4 regions of the Microbacterium sp. AG157 genome follow, and region 3 is predicted to be linked to each of the others. Evidence: predicted binding sites of a transcription regulator. Region 3 holds the regulator's gene; each other region holds the start of a gene.
What was found. Region 3 encodes HrcA, which represses chaperone genes, less so after heat shock. Its sites were predicted from a motif close to TTNGCACTCGNNNNNNNCGAGTGCNAA; they were not measured.
Positions count from the first base shown of each region.

Region 1: a site for HrcA is predicted at 2,697-2,723, ahead of groES (co-chaperone GroES). Genes of this name have one in related genera too.
Region 2: a site for HrcA is predicted at 1,687-1,713, ahead of DEU35_RS08065 (Hsp20/alpha crystallin family protein). Genes of this name have one in related genera too.
Region 4: a site for HrcA is predicted at 3,185-3,211, ahead of groL (chaperonin GroEL). Genes of this name have one in related genera too.

Region 1 is NZ_QRDK01000001.1:765,897-770,333, forward strand. Features, by position in the region: gene DEU35_RS03660 (ABC transporter substrate-binding protein) at 1-1,074, opposite strand, end outside; gene rarD (EamA family transporter RarD) at 1,241-2,182, opposite strand; gene groES (co-chaperone GroES) at 2,321-2,617, opposite strand; gene DEU35_RS03675 (class I SAM-dependent methyltransferase) at 2,750-3,937, shown strand; gene DEU35_RS03680 (hypothetical protein) at 3,947-4,411, opposite strand; gene tsaD (tRNA (adenosine(37)-N6)-threonylcarbamoyltransferase complex transferase subunit TsaD) at 4,408-4,437, opposite strand, start outside.
Region 2 is NZ_QRDK01000002.1:475,853-480,289, reverse strand. Features, by position in the region: gene DEU35_RS08075 (NAD(P)/FAD-dependent oxidoreductase) at 1-402, opposite strand, end outside; gene DEU35_RS08070 (sugar ABC transporter ATPase) at 665-1,024, shown strand; gene DEU35_RS08065 (Hsp20/alpha crystallin family protein) at 1,150-1,605, opposite strand; gene DEU35_RS08060 (UbiA family prenyltransferase) at 1,801-2,628, shown strand; gene DEU35_RS08055 (SDR family NAD(P)-dependent oxidoreductase) at 2,635-3,390, opposite strand; gene DEU35_RS08050 (fumarylacetoacetate hydrolase family protein) at 3,387-4,238, opposite strand; gene DEU35_RS08045 (sugar kinase) at 4,258-4,437, opposite strand, start outside.
Region 3 is NZ_QRDK01000004.1:215,685-220,121, reverse strand. Features, by position in the region: gene hemW (radical SAM family heme chaperone HemW) at 1-807, shown strand, start outside; gene hrcA (heat-inducible transcriptional repressor HrcA) at 892-1,932, shown strand; gene dnaJ (molecular chaperone DnaJ) at 1,995-3,119, shown strand; gene DEU35_RS13780 (16S rRNA (uracil(1498)-N(3))-methyltransferase) at 3,122-3,856, shown strand; gene DEU35_RS13775 (HIT domain-containing protein) at 4,014-4,361, shown strand; gene DEU35_RS13770 (PhoH family protein) at 4,411-4,437, shown strand, end outside.
Region 4 is NZ_QRDK01000002.1:233,525-237,961, reverse strand. Features, by position in the region: gene DEU35_RS06945 (nitroreductase family protein) at 1-361, opposite strand, end outside; gene msrB (peptide-methionine (R)-S-oxide reductase MsrB) at 376-783, opposite strand; gene DEU35_RS06935 (DUF2332 family protein) at 856-1,845, shown strand; gene DEU35_RS06930 (DUF3263 domain-containing protein) at 1,855-2,109, shown strand; gene DEU35_RS06925 (LytR C-terminal domain-containing protein) at 2,145-2,747, shown strand; gene DEU35_RS06920 (cold-shock protein) at 2,879-3,079, shown strand; gene groL (chaperonin GroEL) at 3,250-4,437, shown strand, end outside.

The DNA.
Region 1 (4,437 bases), on a different contig from region 3:
CGAGTCGTACGACTCGGGGGCGTAGGTGAAGTCCTCGAGCTTAGGGTTGCCCTTGCCGCTCCAGAACGACTCCAGCGTGCTGCGGAAGGTCGCCGTAGAGTCGGGGTCGACGCTCGGGTACGTGCCCTTGGCGCCGGTGAGGGTGCCGTTCGGGAACTGCGTGCCGAAGTTCTTCAGGTTGCCGTCGACGAAGAACAGCTTGTCCTTCGCGAAGCTGGCCGTCAGGTCGGGGATGATCGTCGAGACCTCGTCGAACGTGATCAGGGCGATCGCGTCGGGCTTCTGGGCCAGGACGTCTTCGATCTGCGCCGAGAAGTTCGTGTCACCGGTGTTGTAGAGGCTGGTGGCCACGACGGAGCCGCCCGCGCCCTCGAACGCCTTCTTGGTGAAGCACGCGAGGCCGGTGCCGTACGAGTCGTTCAGCACGATCATGCCGAGGGTCTCGTTGCCCTCGGAGGCGATCAGGTTGCCGAGAACCTCGCCCTGGAGCACGTCCGAGGGAGCAGTCCGCCAGTACAGGCCCTTGTCGTTGTAGCCGGTGAAGGCGGCCGAGGTGTTGGCCGGCGAGATCTGCACGGCGTTCGCCGCGATGACCTGGTCGATGAACTGCAGCGAGGTGCCCGACGACGCCGCACCGACGATCGCCGTTGCACCGGCTCCCAGCAGGCGCGGGATCTCGGTCTCGTAGGCCTTGTTGTCGGTGTCACCAGAGTCGCCCTGGATGAGGTTGATGTTGACGCCCTTGTTGGCGGCGTTGATGTCGGCCGCCGCGAGCTCGGTGCCGGCGATCTCGGGCGGGCCGAGGAAGGCAAGGTTGCCCGTGACGGGCAGAGCCGTACCGATGTTGTAGGTGAGGTCTTTGGCGGGGCCGGTCGAGGTCGACGAGTACTCGGGCGTGTACGAGGCGGGTTCGGCGGCGTTGCAGTCGATCGGGAAGTCGCCTCCACCGGCGGCGTTGCCGGAGTCGGACGGAGTGCTGGTATCGGTACAACCGGCGAGGACGAGCGCGGAGACGCCGACCACGGCGAAGCCGCCGATGATCTTCGCCGCACGCGAACGGGAGAGGACACTCATATGGGTGCTCCTTGGTGAGGTGGAACCGCGCGGATAACCCGCTCGGATTGTGACAAACCTAATGGCGCACTTGTCGCGGCGATGTTGCAATGTGTTAACGGTCGATTACGCGACCTAATCGTTACTTTCCTACGGCAATTGCGGCCGAGAAACGAAGTGAAAGAACTCAGACGGGCTCGACGACATCCGCGGGGACCCGGCGATGACGCCGGGAAGCGACGACGGAGTCGATGCTGAGAATCGCGAGCGCCACCCACACGAGCGCGAATCCGATCCATCGCTCGAGGGTCATGGGCTCGTGCAGAACCCAGACGCCGATCCCGAACTGGATGATGGGCGCCACGAACTGCAGCAGGCCGATGACGGTCAACGGCACGCGCCGCGCCCCCGAGGCGAACAACAGCAGAGGCACGGCGGTGACGGCTCCCGCGAGCAGCAGCAGCACGGTGTGCAGCGTTCCCGCTGTACCGAGGGTGATGCCGCTGAGACTCGCGACGAACACCAGCTGGATCGCCGCGACCGGCAGGAGCCACAGCGATTCGAGGGTGAGTCCGCTCACGGCATCCACCGCCGGTCCGATCTGCTTCTTCACCAGGCCATAGAAACCGAACGAGAAGGCCAGCGTCAGGGCGATCCAGGGAAATGCCCCGTATCCGATGACGATGACGGCGACCGCGACGACGGCGAGGCCGATGGCGATCCACGGTACGACGCGCAGCCGCTCGCGGAGCACGATGACGCCGAGCAGCACCGTCACGATCGGATTGATGAAGTAGCCGAGGCTCGTCTCGATGACGTGGTTCGTCAGGGCCCCGTACAGATAGGTCTGCCAGTTGACGTAGATGAGCACGCCCGCCAGCGCGGTGAGCCCCATCAGCCGTGGCTGCCGCACGATCGCCAGGAACGGCCGCCACATGCGCAGCACCGTCAACAGAAGCAGGCAGAACACGAACGCGAGGATGATGCGCCACGCCACCACCTCGAAGGGGCCGGTGGGCGTGAGTTGCAGGAAGTACAGGGGCAGGACGCCCCAGAGCAGGTACGCACCGAGGGCGTACACCGCTCCGCGGGTGCTCCCGCCGGTCAGAGCGGAAGGAGCACGGGTCACCGACCCAGCCTAGGGCTCCGCCCGGGTCCCGAGACGCCGACCATCGCGCTTTTCGTGCCACATCGGGCGTGCCCGCACCGGGGACGACGAAGGCCCCGGATGCCGTGGCATCCGGGGCCTTCGAACGATCTCACTCGATCAGCGGACGACGACCGCCAGGACGTCGCGAGCCGAGAGCACGAGGTACTCGTCGGCGCCGAACTTGACCTCGGTGCCGCCGTACTTGCTGTAGAGCACGCGGTCGCCGACGGCGACGTCGAGGGGGACACGGTTGCCGTTGTCGTCGATGCGGCCGGGGCCGACAGCGACGACCTCGCCCTCCTGCGGCTTCTCCTTGGCAGTGTCGGGGATGACGAGACCACTCGCGGTGGTCTGCTCAGCCTCGACCTGCTTGATGACGATGCGGTCCTCGAGCGGCTTGATGGAAACCGACACGGTCTACCTCTTCTTTCTCGTTACAGAAGACTTGTCAGCACTCACGCGGGGAGAGTGCTAATTCGAGTGTAGAGAAGCGTTGGCACTCACGCAACGCGAGTGCCAGCAAGAACCCCCGCCTAGGCTGAATCGGTGGATACCAGCGAGCTGACCGCACTGCTCACGCCCGAGGGCCTGCGCCTCCTCGACGAGGTGGGCGCCCTCGACTCGACGGACGAGGTCGCTCGCTCGGTCTCGCGGCTGCGGGCCGCAGGCCACTCCCCCGACCTCGTCGCGGCCGTCGTCGGGCAGGCCCGGTTGCGGGTGCGCGCGACCGCGAAGTTCGGGCCCTTCGCCGAACGCATGCTCTTCACTCGCGCGGGGCTCGAGCAGGCGACCCGCCTGTCCATCGCCGCCCGTCACGCCGGCCGCTTCCGCGCCGCGGGGATCGACAGCGTGGCCGACCTCGGGTGCGGAATCGGCGGGGACGCCCTCGGGATGGCGGGTCTCGGCATCCGGGTGCACGCCGTCGACGCCGACGAGGTGACCGCGGCCCTCGCGGCCTACAATCTCGCCCCCTTCGGCGACGCGGCGACGGTGCAGCACGCCCGCGCCGAGGACGTGGACCTGAGCGGGACGGATGCCGTGTGGCTCGACCCCGCGCGACGCACGGCGGGTCACGCCGAGACGCGCCAGGTGTCTTCGGCCGAGTGGTCGCCCTCGCTCGAGTGGGTCTTCGAGCTGCTGAGAACAACGCCCGGCGGCGTGAAGCTCGGGCCGGGCTTCGACCGCACGCAGATCCCCGACGATGTCGAGGCGCAGTGGATCAGCGCCGACGGCTCGACCATCGAGCTCGTGCTCTGGGCCGGCTCCCTCGCCCGCGAGGGGATCCGCCGCGCCGCGCTCGTCGTGCGCGGGAACGACGCCTGGGAGCTCACCGCGCCGTCCGACAGCCCCGATGTCGACGAACGCGAGCTCGGCGAATTCGTCCACGAGCCCGACGGCGCCGTCATCCGCGCGCGTCTCATCGGCGAGGTCGGACGAGCCCTGGATGCCGGCATGCTCGCACCCGGCATCGCCTACCTCACCTCGGACGCCGCGTTGACGAGCCCGTTCGTCTCGTCGTTCCGCGTGCGCGAGCAACTGCCGGCCGACCCGAAGAAGCTCGCCCAGGCGTTGCGCGCACGAGGGATCGGGACGTTGGAGATCAAGAAGCGCGGGGTCGATGTCGACCCGGCGGTGCTGCGCAAGAAGCTCTCTCTGCGCGGCGATGCCTCGGCCACACTCCTCCTCACGCGCGTGGGGTCGAAGCGTCTCGCGCTGCTGGCCGATCGCGTCTGACGACGCCGGTCACCCGACGGCGAGCTGCGAGAAGCCCCAGATCAACCAGCCGGCACTGAACGAGACCGAGAGCAGAGACAGCGCGAGCGCCCAGACGGCGGCCCGACGGCTGTCATGCGCCCGCCGGAGCGAGACGATGGCGAGGACCGCACCGATCACCCCGATGGGAAGCAGCCAGCCGGTGAACACCGCCGCCGCGAGCGCGATGATCGCCACGCCGAGCGCCCACGGCGCGACGGACGGCGGCGTCGGGGGCACGGGCGGGGCATAGGGGATCAGGTGATCGCCGAACGCCGCCATTTCGAGCTGGGCGGTCGGCAGGCGGCCGTCGACATCCTCGTCGATCTCGCGGGCCGTCATCTCGGAGCCCGCTGTCCGGACGTCGTCGGGCAGGGGCGGCACGGGAGGGAGGTCGACCGCGGGGCCGACGTCCGCCTTGCGCGCGCGCCGGGTGGGTGGCTGCGCGTCGGTCACGGGGTCGTCCCTGCGCGCGGGACCGG
Region 2 (4,437 bases), on a different contig from region 3:
GAGCTCGTAGTCGTAGTTCGAAATGCCGCTGGGGGCGGCCATCGCTTCGGGCAGACCCGGGATCTGCTCCCACGCCATGCGCATGCCCGCGCTGACCACGAGCTGGTCGTAGTCGAGGTGTCCGCCTGAGACGAGGTGGACGCGGCGGGCCTCGGCATCCACGGTGAACACTTCGTCGCGCAGCCATCGCACTCCCGCAGGGATGACGTCGGCCTGATTCCGTGCGGCCTCCGAGGCGCGCGCGGTGCCGCCGGCGATGTGCGACTGGAGGGGGGCGAAGACGTGGATCGTGCGCGGTTCGATGACGGTGATGTCGCCGAGGCGCAGCCGGTGCAGGCGCCCGGCGACGGACAGGCCGGCGTTTCCGCCGCCGATCACGACGATGCGCGGGGAGTCGGTCATGGGAATCCTCTCGTTTTCCTCACGGTGCGGCCTCGCGCGTTGCCCGACCAGTGCCTTGACACCACCGGTCCCGCGGACGACGCCTCACGTGGACGACCGGGGGCCCCTCGTCGACCGGGGGCGTCCGAGACGGCTTCGCTCGCGGTGCTCGTACGAAAGCGGGGATGCACGTGTCAAGGCCCGGGGCTCGAGGCGGAGCGCCCCGTTGGATGAGAAGACCGCCGTTCCCGGCGGTGACGCGCGTGCCACGAAAGGACCCCTCATGAGCGACGCTTCGATCGACCCGACCCCCGACGCGACGAACCCGGCCGCCGACGCGGGCATCGCCGCCGTGCAGCCCCTTCGCGACGGCGACACGTCCATCGAGCCCGACCCCGCGCTCGACCCCGCCCAGGCGGAGTGGGACGCCACGAACGCCCTCGACGAGGGGGCGGACCCGGCCGATATCAACCCGGCGACCGCCACGGGTGCCGATCCGGCCGAGATTCCCGCGGACGACAGCGACATCCCGCTCGAGGACATCCATCCCGAATCCACCGGGACCGACTCGCAGGGAGAGGACCCGGGCGTGGTCGAACTCGGCGAAGAGGGCCAGGGCGACCTCGCCCCCGAAGACCTCTGACCCCTCCGCCATGCCCCGGGCCCGATCGCGGCGCCCGGGGCATGGTGCCGCGGGCGCCGCGCCGATGGTCCCGAAGCGGAGGCAGAGCGCGGCGGCGCGGCCGGGCCGCGCTCGCGGCTCGTGCCCTACTGCTCGATGGGCTGAGGGGTGCTCTCGTGCGCCTCGATGACGCCGTCGCCGTCGTCGGTCGAGACGGCGATGCGGCGCGGCTTCGCCTTCTCGCTGACCGGAATCGTCACGGAGAGCACGCCGTTGCGGTACGACGCGCTGATGCCGTCGGTGTCGATGCCCTGGCCGAGATTGAGCTGGCGGACGAACGAGGCCGTCTCGCGCTCGCGGGTGATCCACTTCACCCCCTCGCCCGAGCCCAGGGTGCGCTCGGCGCGGATCGTCAGCAGCTGACCGTCGACGTCGATGTCGACCGAGCCGGGGTCGACGCCGGGCAGGTCGGCGGCCAGGACGTAGTGGTCGCCGTCGCGATAGAGGTCCATCGGCATCCGTCGCGGACCACCGCCGCGGCGGGCGTCGAGGAGCGTCGACGCGAGGCGGTCGAGGTCGCGGAAGGGGTCGTAGGTGGCCATGGTCGTTCTCCTTTTCGATCGTCCGGGATCTGGCATCCCGAGGTTCTGAAGTTGAGCCGAGGCGACTCAACTGCGACGAGATTAGCACTCGGGTGGACAGAGTGCCAAGAGGCGAACGCGCGTGCGATCTCGACAGCGGTCGGTCCGACCTCGGGCGCGCGGCCGATCCCGCCCTCGGCGCGGTAGCGTCGGGGGGTGACGGATGCCGCGGTCGAGCCGCCCCTCGTGCGCTCGCTCTGGGGTGCCACCCACCCGGGCCCGACCCTCGTGGTCACCGTCCTCGCGCTGGCCCTCGGCATCGCGGCGGGCGTCGAGCCGTGGCGCTTGGCGGTGCTCGTCGTCGCCGTCTTCGCCGGTCAGGTCTCCGTCGGGCTCTCGAACGACGCGATCGACGGCGCGCGCGACGCGGCGGTCGGTCGTACCGACAAGCCGATCGCCGGGGGAGCGGTGACGCCGGAGCGCGCGCTCGGGGTGGCCGTGGCATCCGCGATCCTCGCCATCGCCCTGTCGCTGCCCCTCGGACCGGCTCTCGTGGCCGCCCACGCCGTCGCGCTCGCATCCGCCTGGGCGTACAACGCGGGTCTCAAATCGACGCCGCTGTCGATCGTGCCCTTCGTCGTGAGCTTCGGGTTCTTCCCCTCGTTCGCGACCCTGAGTCTCTCGCCGCCCGCGCTCGCCGCGTGGTGGGCATCTCTCGCGGGGGCGGCCCTCGGAGCCGCCGTCCACCTGACGAATGTCGTGCGCGACCTCGACGACGACCGGCGCACCGGGGTGCGCGGACTTCCGCACCGTCTGGGAGCGCGGGCGTCTACGGTGATCGCCGCGTGCGGGATCGTCGTCGGAGCGGTCGCCGTGTTCGCCGGCACGGATGCCACGATCGCCGGCGTCGTCTTCCTCGCCGCGGTCGCAGCGGTCGCGGTCGGCGCCGTGGCGCTGGTGTTCGTGCGGCCGCCCGGGCGGGCGGTGTTCCGATTGACCATGTTGGCGGCGCTGCTCCTCGCCGCGCAGCTGGTCGTCGCCTGAGCTCGCCTACTGCGGCCGCACCCGCAGATGCGTCACGCCCCCGTCGACCTCGAGCGCGGTGCCGGTCGTCGAGCCCGCGCTCGGACTCGCGAGATACATGATCGCGCCGGCGACTTCGGCGGGCGTGACCATCCGCCCCGTCGCCTGGCGGGCGTCGAGAGCGGCGCGCTCGGCCACGGGGTCGGGGAAGTCTTGCAGCATCCGCTCGACGAAGGGCGTCGAGACGGTGCCGGGGCTCACGCAATTCACCCGCACGCCCTCGCGCACATGGTCGGTGGCCATCGCGTAGGTGAGCGAGAGGATCGCACCCTTCGAGGCGTTGTAGACGGCGCGCCGGGGCAGACCGTTCATGGCCCCGATCGAGCACACGTTGACGATCGACGCGTGCTCCGAGTGCGTGAGGTACGGCAGCGCTGCGGCGCAGGCACGGGCCGTGCCGCGCACGTTGATGTCGAGCACGCGGTCCCAGTCGGCCTCGGTCGCCTCCTCGACGGTTCCGACGCAGCTCACCCCGGCGCTGTTCACCAAGACGTCGACCCCGCCGAATCTTTCTGCGACGGCCGCCATCGCGGCATCCACCGACTGCCGGTCGGTCACGTCGGCGTGGAAGCCGGCCAGATCGTCGTCGAGACCGTCGGTGACGAGATCGAGAACGGCGACGTGCGCCCCGCGGGCGGCGAAGGCCGTCGCGGTCGCGAGCCCGATGCCCGATGCTCCGCCGGTGACGACCACGGCCAGCCCGCGGAACTCCTCGGTGCTCATGCCTGCACCATCGTCTGACGAGCGCGGCCGAGGCCGTCGATCTCGAGCTCCACGACGTCGCCGGCGCGAAGGTACGGCGTGTCGGGCATCCCGAGGGCGACCCCCGCGGGCGTTCCCGTGTTCACCAGGTCGCCGGGACGCAGCACCATGAACTGCGAGAGGTACCAGACGACGTGCGCGACGGAGAAGATCTGCGACGCCGTCGAGCCGTTCTGCCGCTCGACGCCGTTCACCCACAGCCGGAGGCCCAGTGCTTGCGGGTCGGCGACGTCGGTCGCCGGCACCAGGTCGGGCCCGAGCGGGTTGAACGTCTCGCAGCTCTTGCCCTTGTCCCACTGCCCGCCGCGCTCGAGCTGGAACTCCCGCTCCGATACATCGTGCGAGACGACGTACCCGGCCACGTACGCGAGAGCGTCGTCGGGGGAGGAGAGATAGCGCGCGGTGGTGCCGATCACGACACCGAGCTCGATCTCCCAGTCCGTCTTCGTCGACGTGCGCGGGATGAGCACGTCGTCGAAGGGACCGACGATCGTCGAGGGGTCCTTCATGAACACGACCGGCTCGGCGGGGACGCTCGCCCCCGTCTCGGCGGCGTGGTCGTGGTAGTTCAGCCCCACGCAGACGATCTTCCCCGGGGGAGCGATCGGTGCGCCCACGCGGAGCCCCTCGGCGCCCGGGAGATGTGCCAGCTCGCCGCGCTCGACGGCCGCGCGAGCGCGGACGAGTCCGTCGGCGGAGAGGAACGCCCCGTCGATGTCGGCAGTCAGGGACCGCAGGTCGTAGACGACGCCGTCGTGGCGCAGGGCAGGGATCTCGGCGCCGGGGGCACCGAGTCGGGCGAAGGTCATGCGGTTCTCCTCGAGCGGATCATCGGGCGACGGGGTCGGCGGACTCGGCGCCGTGGAGTTCGGATCGGCGGATGCCGCCCTGCCAGTCGCCGGGGTGCAGACAGGCGTAGGCGCCGGCTCTCGCCGCCGTGTTCAGGCGGGTGGTGGCGTCGCTGCCGGCGAAGCGTTCGGACAGGTAGCCGGCGGCGAACGCATCTCC
Region 3 (4,437 bases):
GCGCGCACCCTCGCCGACGCGGGCGTCACGCGGCTGTCGATCGGCATGCAGTCGGCGCGACCGCACGTGCTCGCGGTCCTCGACCGCACTCACGACCCCCTGAACGTCGCCACCGCCGTGGCAGCGGCCCGCCGGGCGGGCCTCGACGTGTCGGTCGATCTCATCTACGGCGCGCCGGGGGAGTCGCTCGACGACTGGCGGGCCTCCCTCGAGGCGGCCATCGCGCTCGAACCCGACCACATCTCGGCCTACGCGCTGATCGTCGAAGACGGCACGAAGCTCGCGCGTCAGATCCGCTCGGGTGCGGTCGCAGAGCCGTCCGACGACCTCCAGGCCGACATGTACGAGCTTGCCGACGAGCTGCTCGGCGCCGCCGGCTTCGACTGGTACGAGGTGTCGAACTGGTCCCGAGGCGTTTCGCACCGCTCTCGCCACAACCTCGCCTACTGGCGCGGCACCGACTGGTGGGGCTTCGGGCCGGGAGCTCACAGCCACGTCGGCGGGCTCCGCTGGTGGAACGTGAAGCACCCGGCCGCGTACGCTCAGCGCCTGGCCGCGCTCGAGTCCCCGGCCGCCGCGCGGGAACGCCCCGATGAGACCGCGCGCCGGCTCGAGTCGGTGCTGCTGCGCAGCCGCATCCGCGACGGCCTCGCGGTGTCGGAGATCCTCGGCGAGGGCCGCAAGGCCGTGGCATCCCTCATCGCGGACGGTCTGATCGAGGGACGCGATGCCGTGCGGGGACGCATCGTGCTGACCCTGCGCGGGCGCCTCTTGGCGGATGCCGTGGTGCGGTCTCTGACGGCCTGATCCGCGAGCCCCCGGCACCGGGTCGGACCGATCCCGTAGAATTGGCACTCCACAGATGCGAGTGCCAGACGGGAGGAGCAGCTCATGGTGTCGGAACGAGGCCTTCAGGTGCTCCGCGCGATCGTCCAGGACTACGTCGACACGCGGGAGCCCGTCGGAAGCAAGGCGATCGTCGACCGTCACGCGTTCGGAGTGTCGGCGGCCACGATCCGCAACGACATGGCGCTGCTCGAAGACGAGGACCTCATCGTCGCGCCGCACACGTCGTCGGGGCGCGTCCCGACCGACAAGGGCTACCGCGTCTTCGTCGATCACCTCGCGGAACTCCGCCCGCTCTCGGGTGCGCAGCGCAGCGCGATCACGTCTTTCCTCGACGAGGCGGGCGACCTCGACGACCTGCTGGCGCGCACCGTCCGAGCGCTCACACAACTGACCGGCCAGGTCGCGATCGTGCAGTATCCCTCGTTCGCCCGCGCAAACGTGACCCACGTCGAGCTCGTCGCGCTCGGCGGACCGCGCCTGCTGGTCATCCTCGTCACCGATACCGGCCGGGTGTCGCAACGGATCGCTCTCGTGCCCACGGAGCCGACCGAGGCGGACATCATCCAGCTGCGCGCCCGAGTGGGGGCGGTGCTCGTCGGGCGAAGCGTCGCCGACAGCTCGCATCGGGTGCAAGCGGCTCTGGCTGACGGACCGCGCCCCGGGGTCGCGCTCGACGCGATCGCCGATGCGGTGCTGCACGTGGTCGGGGAAGAGCTCGAGGAGTTCCGCCAGGACCGCCTGGTGCTGGCCGGTGCCGCGACGCTCGCCAAGCGTGAGTCCGACTTTCGCGGCAGCATCTACCCGCTGCTCGAGGCCATCGAGGAGCAGGTGACGCTCCTGCGTCTCATGAGCGAGATGGTCGCCGACGAGAAGGGCCTGTCGGCCAGCATCGGCCGCGAGAACGAGCCCTTCGGCCTGGTCGAGGCCTCGGTGCTCGCCAGCCGGTACGACGGCTCCACCGGCGGCGCACGCGTGGGCCTGCTCGGTCCCACCCGCATGGACTACTCCTCCAACCTCGCGGCGGTTCGTGCCGTCGCGCACTATCTGACCCGGATGCTCGAAGACGACGACGCGTCTCGCTGACGACGAGCGCTCCGAGCACCCCACCCGAGAACGACCCCGCGCAAGCGGACAGGAAGGCGATTGTGGCTGACCACTACGAGGTCCTGGGCGTCGAACGCGATGCCAGCCCCGAAGACATCAAGAAGGCGTACCGCCGTCTGGCGCGTCAGCTCCACCCCGATGTCAACCCGGGAGAAGACGCGTCCGAGCGCTTCAAGCTCGTCACCCACGCTTACGACGTGTTGAGCGACCCCGAGCAGCGCCGTCGGTACGACATGGGCGGCGACCAGAGCCCCTTCGGTGGTGGGGGCGCGGCCGGCTTCGGTGGTTTCAGCGACATCTTCGAGACGTTCTTCGGCGGCGGAGGCCAGGGGGGAGGCGGCCGCGGACCTCGACCGCGTTCGCGCCGCGAGCGCGGACAAGACGCCCTCGTGCGCGTCACGCTCGACCTCGGCGACGTCGTCTTCGGCACCCATCGCGACCTCGAGGTCGACACCGCGGTGCTGTGCGAGACGTGTCAGGGCGCCTGCACGCAGCCCGGTACCAGCGAGGTCACCTGCGACATCTGCCACGGCTCCGGCCACGTGCAGCGCACCGTGCGCAGCCTGCTCGGCAACGTGGTCACCAGTGCCCCCTGCAGCGTCTGCCAGGGCCACGGCACGACCATCCCGTACCCCTGCGGCACCTGTCAGGGTCAGGGACGCGTCCGCGCCCGCCGCACCGTGTCGGTCGACATCCCCGCCGGCGTCGAGTCCGGCCTGCGCCTGCAACTCCCCGGCTCCGGCGAGGTCGGGCCCGCGGGCGGTCCCAACGGCGACCTCTACCTCGAGATCACCGTCGAGACCCACGAGTCCTTCAGCCGTGAGGGCGATGACCTCGTCGCAACCCTCGAGGTGTCGATGCCGGATGCCATCCTCGGTACGAACACCTCGATCCAGTCCCTCGACGGCAGCGTCGACCTCGAAGTGCGCCCGGGCGTGCAATCGGGCGACGTCCTGACGATCAAGGGCCGCGGCATCACGCCGTTGCGTGGGAGCCAGCGCGGCGACCTCCGCGTCGGCGTGCACGTGGTGACCCCGACGCGCCTCGACCACAAGGAGCGCGCCCTCATCGAGGAGTTCGCCAAGCGCACCAAGGCGCCGAAGCCCCGTCTGGCCGAGCACCAGCAGGGAATGTTCAGCAAGTTCCGCGACCGCTTCCGGCACTGACCGTGGCGCTGCACTTCGTCTGCGACGACGCCGGTTCCGCCCGCCCGGGCGACACCGTCGAACTCACTGGTGCCGAGGCGCACCACGCCTCGGCCGTCCGGCGCGTGCGCGTCGACGAGGCGGTGACGCTCGGCGACGGGCGCGGGGTGTGGCTGTCGGGCATCGTGACCGCGGCGACCCCGAAACAGGTCGACGTGCGCGTCACCGGACGCGACGAGGTCCCCGCGCCCTCCCCGCGCTTCGTGCTCGTGCAGGCCCTCGCAAAGGGCGACCGCGACGAACTCGCCGTCCAGGCGGCGACGGAGCTCGGTGTCGACGCGATCGTGCCGTGGCAGGCGTCGCGAAGCGTCTCGCGCTGGGACGCGAAAGCCGAGAAGGGTCTCGCCCGCTGGCGCACGATCGTCCGCGAAGCGGCGAAGCAGGCCCACCGCGCGTGGATTCCCGAGGTCGAGGGAGTCGCGCGAACGGCCGACCTCGTCCGCCTCGCCGGCGCGGCCCAGATCTTGGTGCTGGAGCCGTCGGCATCCGCTCGTCTCACCGAGGTCGCCGCGGAGGCGTCGGACGGTCGCGACGTGGTGCTCGTCGTAGGCCCCGAGGGCGGGATCGCGCCCGAGGAGCTCACGGCCCTCGAGGGCGCGGGCGCGCGGATCGTGCGCCTCGGCGACACGGTGCTGCGGACCTCCACCGCGGGGGCTGCGGCGATCTCGGTGCTGTCGGCGGCGCACGGTCGTTGGTGAGCTCCACCCGAGCTTGCTCCCCGTGGATCGGCACCGCTCCTCTCGGCGACCCGGGGCGGACGGCGCCGATGGGGGCGCGCCCCGTCGGCGCCGCACCGGTCAGCGCGTCACGAACGGCCCAGCCCCGGTGTCGGAGGCCGTCACTAGACTGGATGCCATGAGCGAACCGTCGATCTTCACGCGCATCCTGCAGGGCGAGATCCCCGCCGAGATCGTCGCCGAGACCGAGAACGTCTTCGCGATCCGCGACATCGCGCCTCAGGCGCCCGTGCACCTGCTCGTCATCCCCAAGACGCAGCGGTACCGCAACGTGGTCGAGCTCGCCGCGGGTGATCCCGCTCTCCTCGCCGAGCTCATCGGGCTCGCCGATTCGGTCGCCGCCGAGCACGCCGATGGCGACTTGCGCCTCATCTTCAACACCGGCGAGGGTGCCGGTCAGACCGTCTTCCATGTGCACGCCCACGTCCTCGCGGGTGGCCTGAACGAAAAGAGCCTGGGTGGCTGACTCCGCCGAAGAAATCGTCTCCGACCACATCCAGGTCGACGGCGTGGCCATGGTGCAGCTTCTCGGCCCGCAGGAT
Region 4 (4,437 bases), on a different contig from region 3:
TGTCGTCGGTGCGCCAGAACACGCCGAAGCCCGCTTCGTCGAGCACGAGGCTCAGCATGTGGGCGACTCCGGATGCCACGGCCTCCTGCTCCCATGCGGGGATCTTCTTCGAGCGGAGGTTCGCCACCACCGCGATGATGAGCGGTGCGCGACGGGGCTTGGACGACAGCCCCTTCTTGCCGTCCGCCTTGTTCAGCGCGCGGGCGAGGACGTCTCGGTCGGCGCCACGGATCTCGATGAGCCGCCAGGGCTTGAGACTCTTGTGGTCGGCGACGCGACCGGCCGCGGCGACGAACGCCTCGAGCTCGGGACCGGTGGGGGCGAGGTCGGTGACCTTCGACCACGACCGGCGGTCGCGCATCGCCTCGAGTGCGCTCACGCTTTGTCTTCGGGGGTGAAGTTGAGCGAGAGCGAGTTCATGCAGTACCGGTCGCCGGTGGGCGTGCCGAAACCGTCGGGGAAGACGTGTCCCAGGTGCGAACCGCAGTTGGCGCAGCGGACCTCGGTGCGCTGCATGCCGTGGCTGTTGTCTTCGATGAGCTCGACCGCCTCGGGGCGGACCGACTCGTAGAAGCTCGGCCACCCGCAGTGCGAGTCGAACTTGGTGCCGCTCTGGAACAGTTCGGCATTGCACGCCGCACACGTGTAGAGGCCGGCACGGCTCTCGTCGAGCAGCTCACCGGTCCAGGCGCGCTCGGTACCCGCCTGGCGGAGCACCGCGTACTGCTCGGGGCTGAGCTCAGCGCGCCACTGGTCGTCGGACTTGTCGACGGCGTAGGTCATATTCACTCTCCTTCTTCGTCTCTATTCTCTCGCGCCCAGCGGCGGTCAGGTCGTGACGGCATAATCTCCCGGGTGACTCCGGATGCCGCGACCACCGTCGCCGACCGCTATCGACGTTTCGCCCGCGACGAGGCACCGGGACGTTCGGTGGTGTACGGAGCCTGGGCGGGGCGCGTCGCCGACGATGCCGCCGTCGCGGCCGCCCTCGCGGGCATCCCCGACACACGCCGTCAGCCACCGCTGGTCTTCGCGGTGATGCGTCTTCTGGGGGCGCCGCTCGACGACGTCGACGAGTGGGCGTCATGGGTCGTGGCTCACGCCGACGCGATCGTCGAGGAGTGCGGCCGACGCAGCGTGCAGACCAACGAGCCGCTCCGGTGCGCAGCCCTGCTCCCGGCGTTGGCGGCGATCGAGGGGCCGATCGCCCTGCTGGAGGTAGGGGCGAGCGCGGGGCTCTGCCTGTACCCCGACCGGTACTCGTACCGCTATCACCGCGGCGGCGAGGTCATCGCGGTCGATCCCGTCGACGGTCGCAGTTCCGTCGTCCTCGACAGCGATCTCGAGGGGCACCCCGACCTGCGGATGCCGGAGATCGTCTGGCGTGCGGGGATCGATCTCAGTCCCCTCGACGCCCGGCGTTCCGAAGATCGTAAGTGGCTCACCGGCCTCGTCTGGCCGGGGGAGGAGGGCCGCCTCGAACGCATCGAGGCGGCACTCGACATCGTGGCGGCCGATCCGCCGATCCTCGTCGCGGGCGACGGCGCGCAGGCCCTTCCCGCGCTCGCCGCACGGGCTCCGGCAGGAGCGACGCTGGTCGTGACCACTCCCGGCGTCCTCGCTCACGTGCCGCGCGTGCACCGGACCGCGGTGATCGCGGCAGCCCAGGCGGCGGGCAGGTGGATCACCCTCGACGCGCCCGGCCTGCACGACGGATGGACGCGTCGACCCGAGCCCGCGCGGGGCGGCTTCGCCCTCGCCCTCGACGGCGAGGTGCGGGCGGAGGTCGACCCGCTCGGGGCGTGGGTGGCGTGGCATCCGGGATCGGGACCGACGGCGCAGTAGCGTGGCGGCGTGCCTCTGTCGGACCGTGACCTCGCCTTCCTCGCCTTCGAGGGGGAATGGCGCCGTCACGCGGGAGCGAAGGAAGAGGCGATCCGCGCCGAGTTCTCTCTGACGCCCGCCCGGTACTACCAATTGCTCGGCCGTCTCATCGACACCCCCGAGGCTCTCGCCCACGACCCCATGCTCGTCCGCCGCTTGCGACGTCGCCGCGACGACGCGACGGCCCAGCACCGCGCTCGCCTCGGTCGGGCGGCGGTCCGCTGACAGGCTCGCCTCGACGCGACCGATAGCATCGTCCAATGGCCAGATCGACCTTCCCTCGGGATCGCTTCGACGACCTCCCGGCCGAATCCGGTCGCGTCGGCGCTCACCGTGCCGAGAAACCGCGGCTGCGCGGATGGATCGTGTTCCTCTGGGCGGCCATCGCCACTCTGCTGTTGATCATCGCCGGCATCTTCGCGACACTCGTCGTCTCGGGTCGCATCTCGCTCGGCGCCGACACCGCGCCCAGCCCGACCGTCTCGGCCGAACCGACCATCCCGGCCGTCGTCGACACCTCGTACTCGGTCGTCGTGCTCAACGGCACCTCCGACAGCGGGCTCGCGGCCTCGGTCCGTGACCAGATCGTGGCCGCGGGCTGGAGCGGAGACAACGTCGAGACGGGCACCTCCGACAGCACCGACTTCGCCGACACCACGATCTACTACCGCCTCGAGAGCGACGAGGCCGCGGCCGAGGGGCTGGCGCAGACCATCGGCGGGGCGCAGATCGCGCAGAGCGATTTCCTGCAGCCGACCGACGACCCGAACACCCCGGCTGATGAGAGCGACGTCAAGCGCCTGATCGTCGTGATCGGGCTCGACCGCGCTGCCGGCCAGCCTTCCTCCTCCCCCTCGTCCTGACACCGCGAGGGGCGCGTGTTTCCGCGTCGTAACAACTTGGATGCACGCGCGTCAACAATGCTCCGGAACCCCGATTCCGCGGCATCGCTCGTGCTTACGATGACCTCGTCGTTCAGCAACAGGAGATTCGCATGACGCAGGGCACTGTCAAATGGTTCAACGCCGAGAAGGGTTTCGGCTTCATCACCGTCGATGACGGGCAGGACGTCTTCGTCCACTACTCGAGCATCGAGATGTCGGGTTTCCGTGTCCTCGAGGAGGGGCAGGCCGTCGAATTCACCGTCGGCACCGGTCAGAAGGGCCCTCAGGCGGAGTCCGTGCGACTGGCCTGAGCGCTGATCCGAACGCCGTGGCATCCGAGTTCCGGATGCCACGGCGTTCGCTGTTTCCGGGACGGCGCGTGGCTTGCACTCCCTAGGGGCGAGTGCCAGAATGAATTAGCACTCGCTTTCGTCGAGTGCCAAAATCTGCAAGTCACCCGTCCGGGAGGGACGACACACTTATGGCAAAGATCATCGCTTTCGACGAAGAGGCCCGGCGCGGTCTCGAGCGCGGCCTCAACACTCTCGCCGACGCCGTCAAGGTGACCCTGGGCCCCCGCGGTCGCAACGTCGTGCTCGAGAAGAAGTGGGGCGCACCCACGATCACGAACGACGGTGTCTCGATCGCCAAGGAGATCGAGCTCGACGACCCGTACGAGAAGATCGGCGCTGAGCTGGTCAAGGAGGTCGCGAAGAAGACCGACGACGTCGCGGGTGACGGCACCACCACCGCCACCGTCCTCGCCCAGGCGCTCGTGCGCGAGGGCCTGCGCAACGTCGCCGCCGGCGCCGACCCCATCTCGCTCAAGAAGGGCATCGAGAAGGCCGTCAAGGCCGTCACCGACGAGCTTCTCGCCTCCGCCAAGGAGGTCGAGTCGAAGGAGCAGATCGCCGCGACCGCGTCGATCTCCGCCGCCGACCCCGCGATCGGCGAGCTCATCGCCGAGGCCATCGACAAGGTGGGCAAGGAGGGCGTCGTCACCGTCGAGGAGTCGAACACCTTCGGCACCGAGCTCGAGCTCACCGAGGGCATGCGCTTCGACAAGGGGTACATCAACCCCTACTTCGTCACCGACCCCGAGCGTCAGGAAGCGGTCTTCGAAGACCCGTACATCCTGATCGCCAACCAGAAGATCTCCAACATCAAGGACCTTCTGCCGATCGTCGACAAGGTGATCCAGGAGGGCAAGGAACTCCTCATCATCGCCGAAGACGTCGAGGGCGAAGCTCTCGCGACCCTGGTGCTGAACAAGATCCGCGGCATCTTCAAGTCGGTCGCCGTCAAGGCTCCCGGGTTCGGCGACCGTCGCAAGGCGCAGCTGCAGGACATCGCGATCCTCACCGGCGGCCAGGTCATCACCGAAGAGGTGGGCCTCAAGCTCGAGAACGCGACCGTCGACCTCCTCGGCCGTGCACGCAAGGTCATCATCACCAAGGACGAGACCACCATCGTCGAGGGTGCCGGTGAGTCCGAGCTGATCGAGGGTCGCGTGACCCAGATCCGCCGCGAGATCGAGAACACCGACAGCGACTACGACCGCGAGAAGCTCCAGGAGCGGCTCGCGAAGCTCGCTGGTGGCGTCGCCGTCATCAAGGCCGGAGCCGCGACCGAGGTCGAGCTCAAGGAGCGCAAGCACCGCATCGAAGAC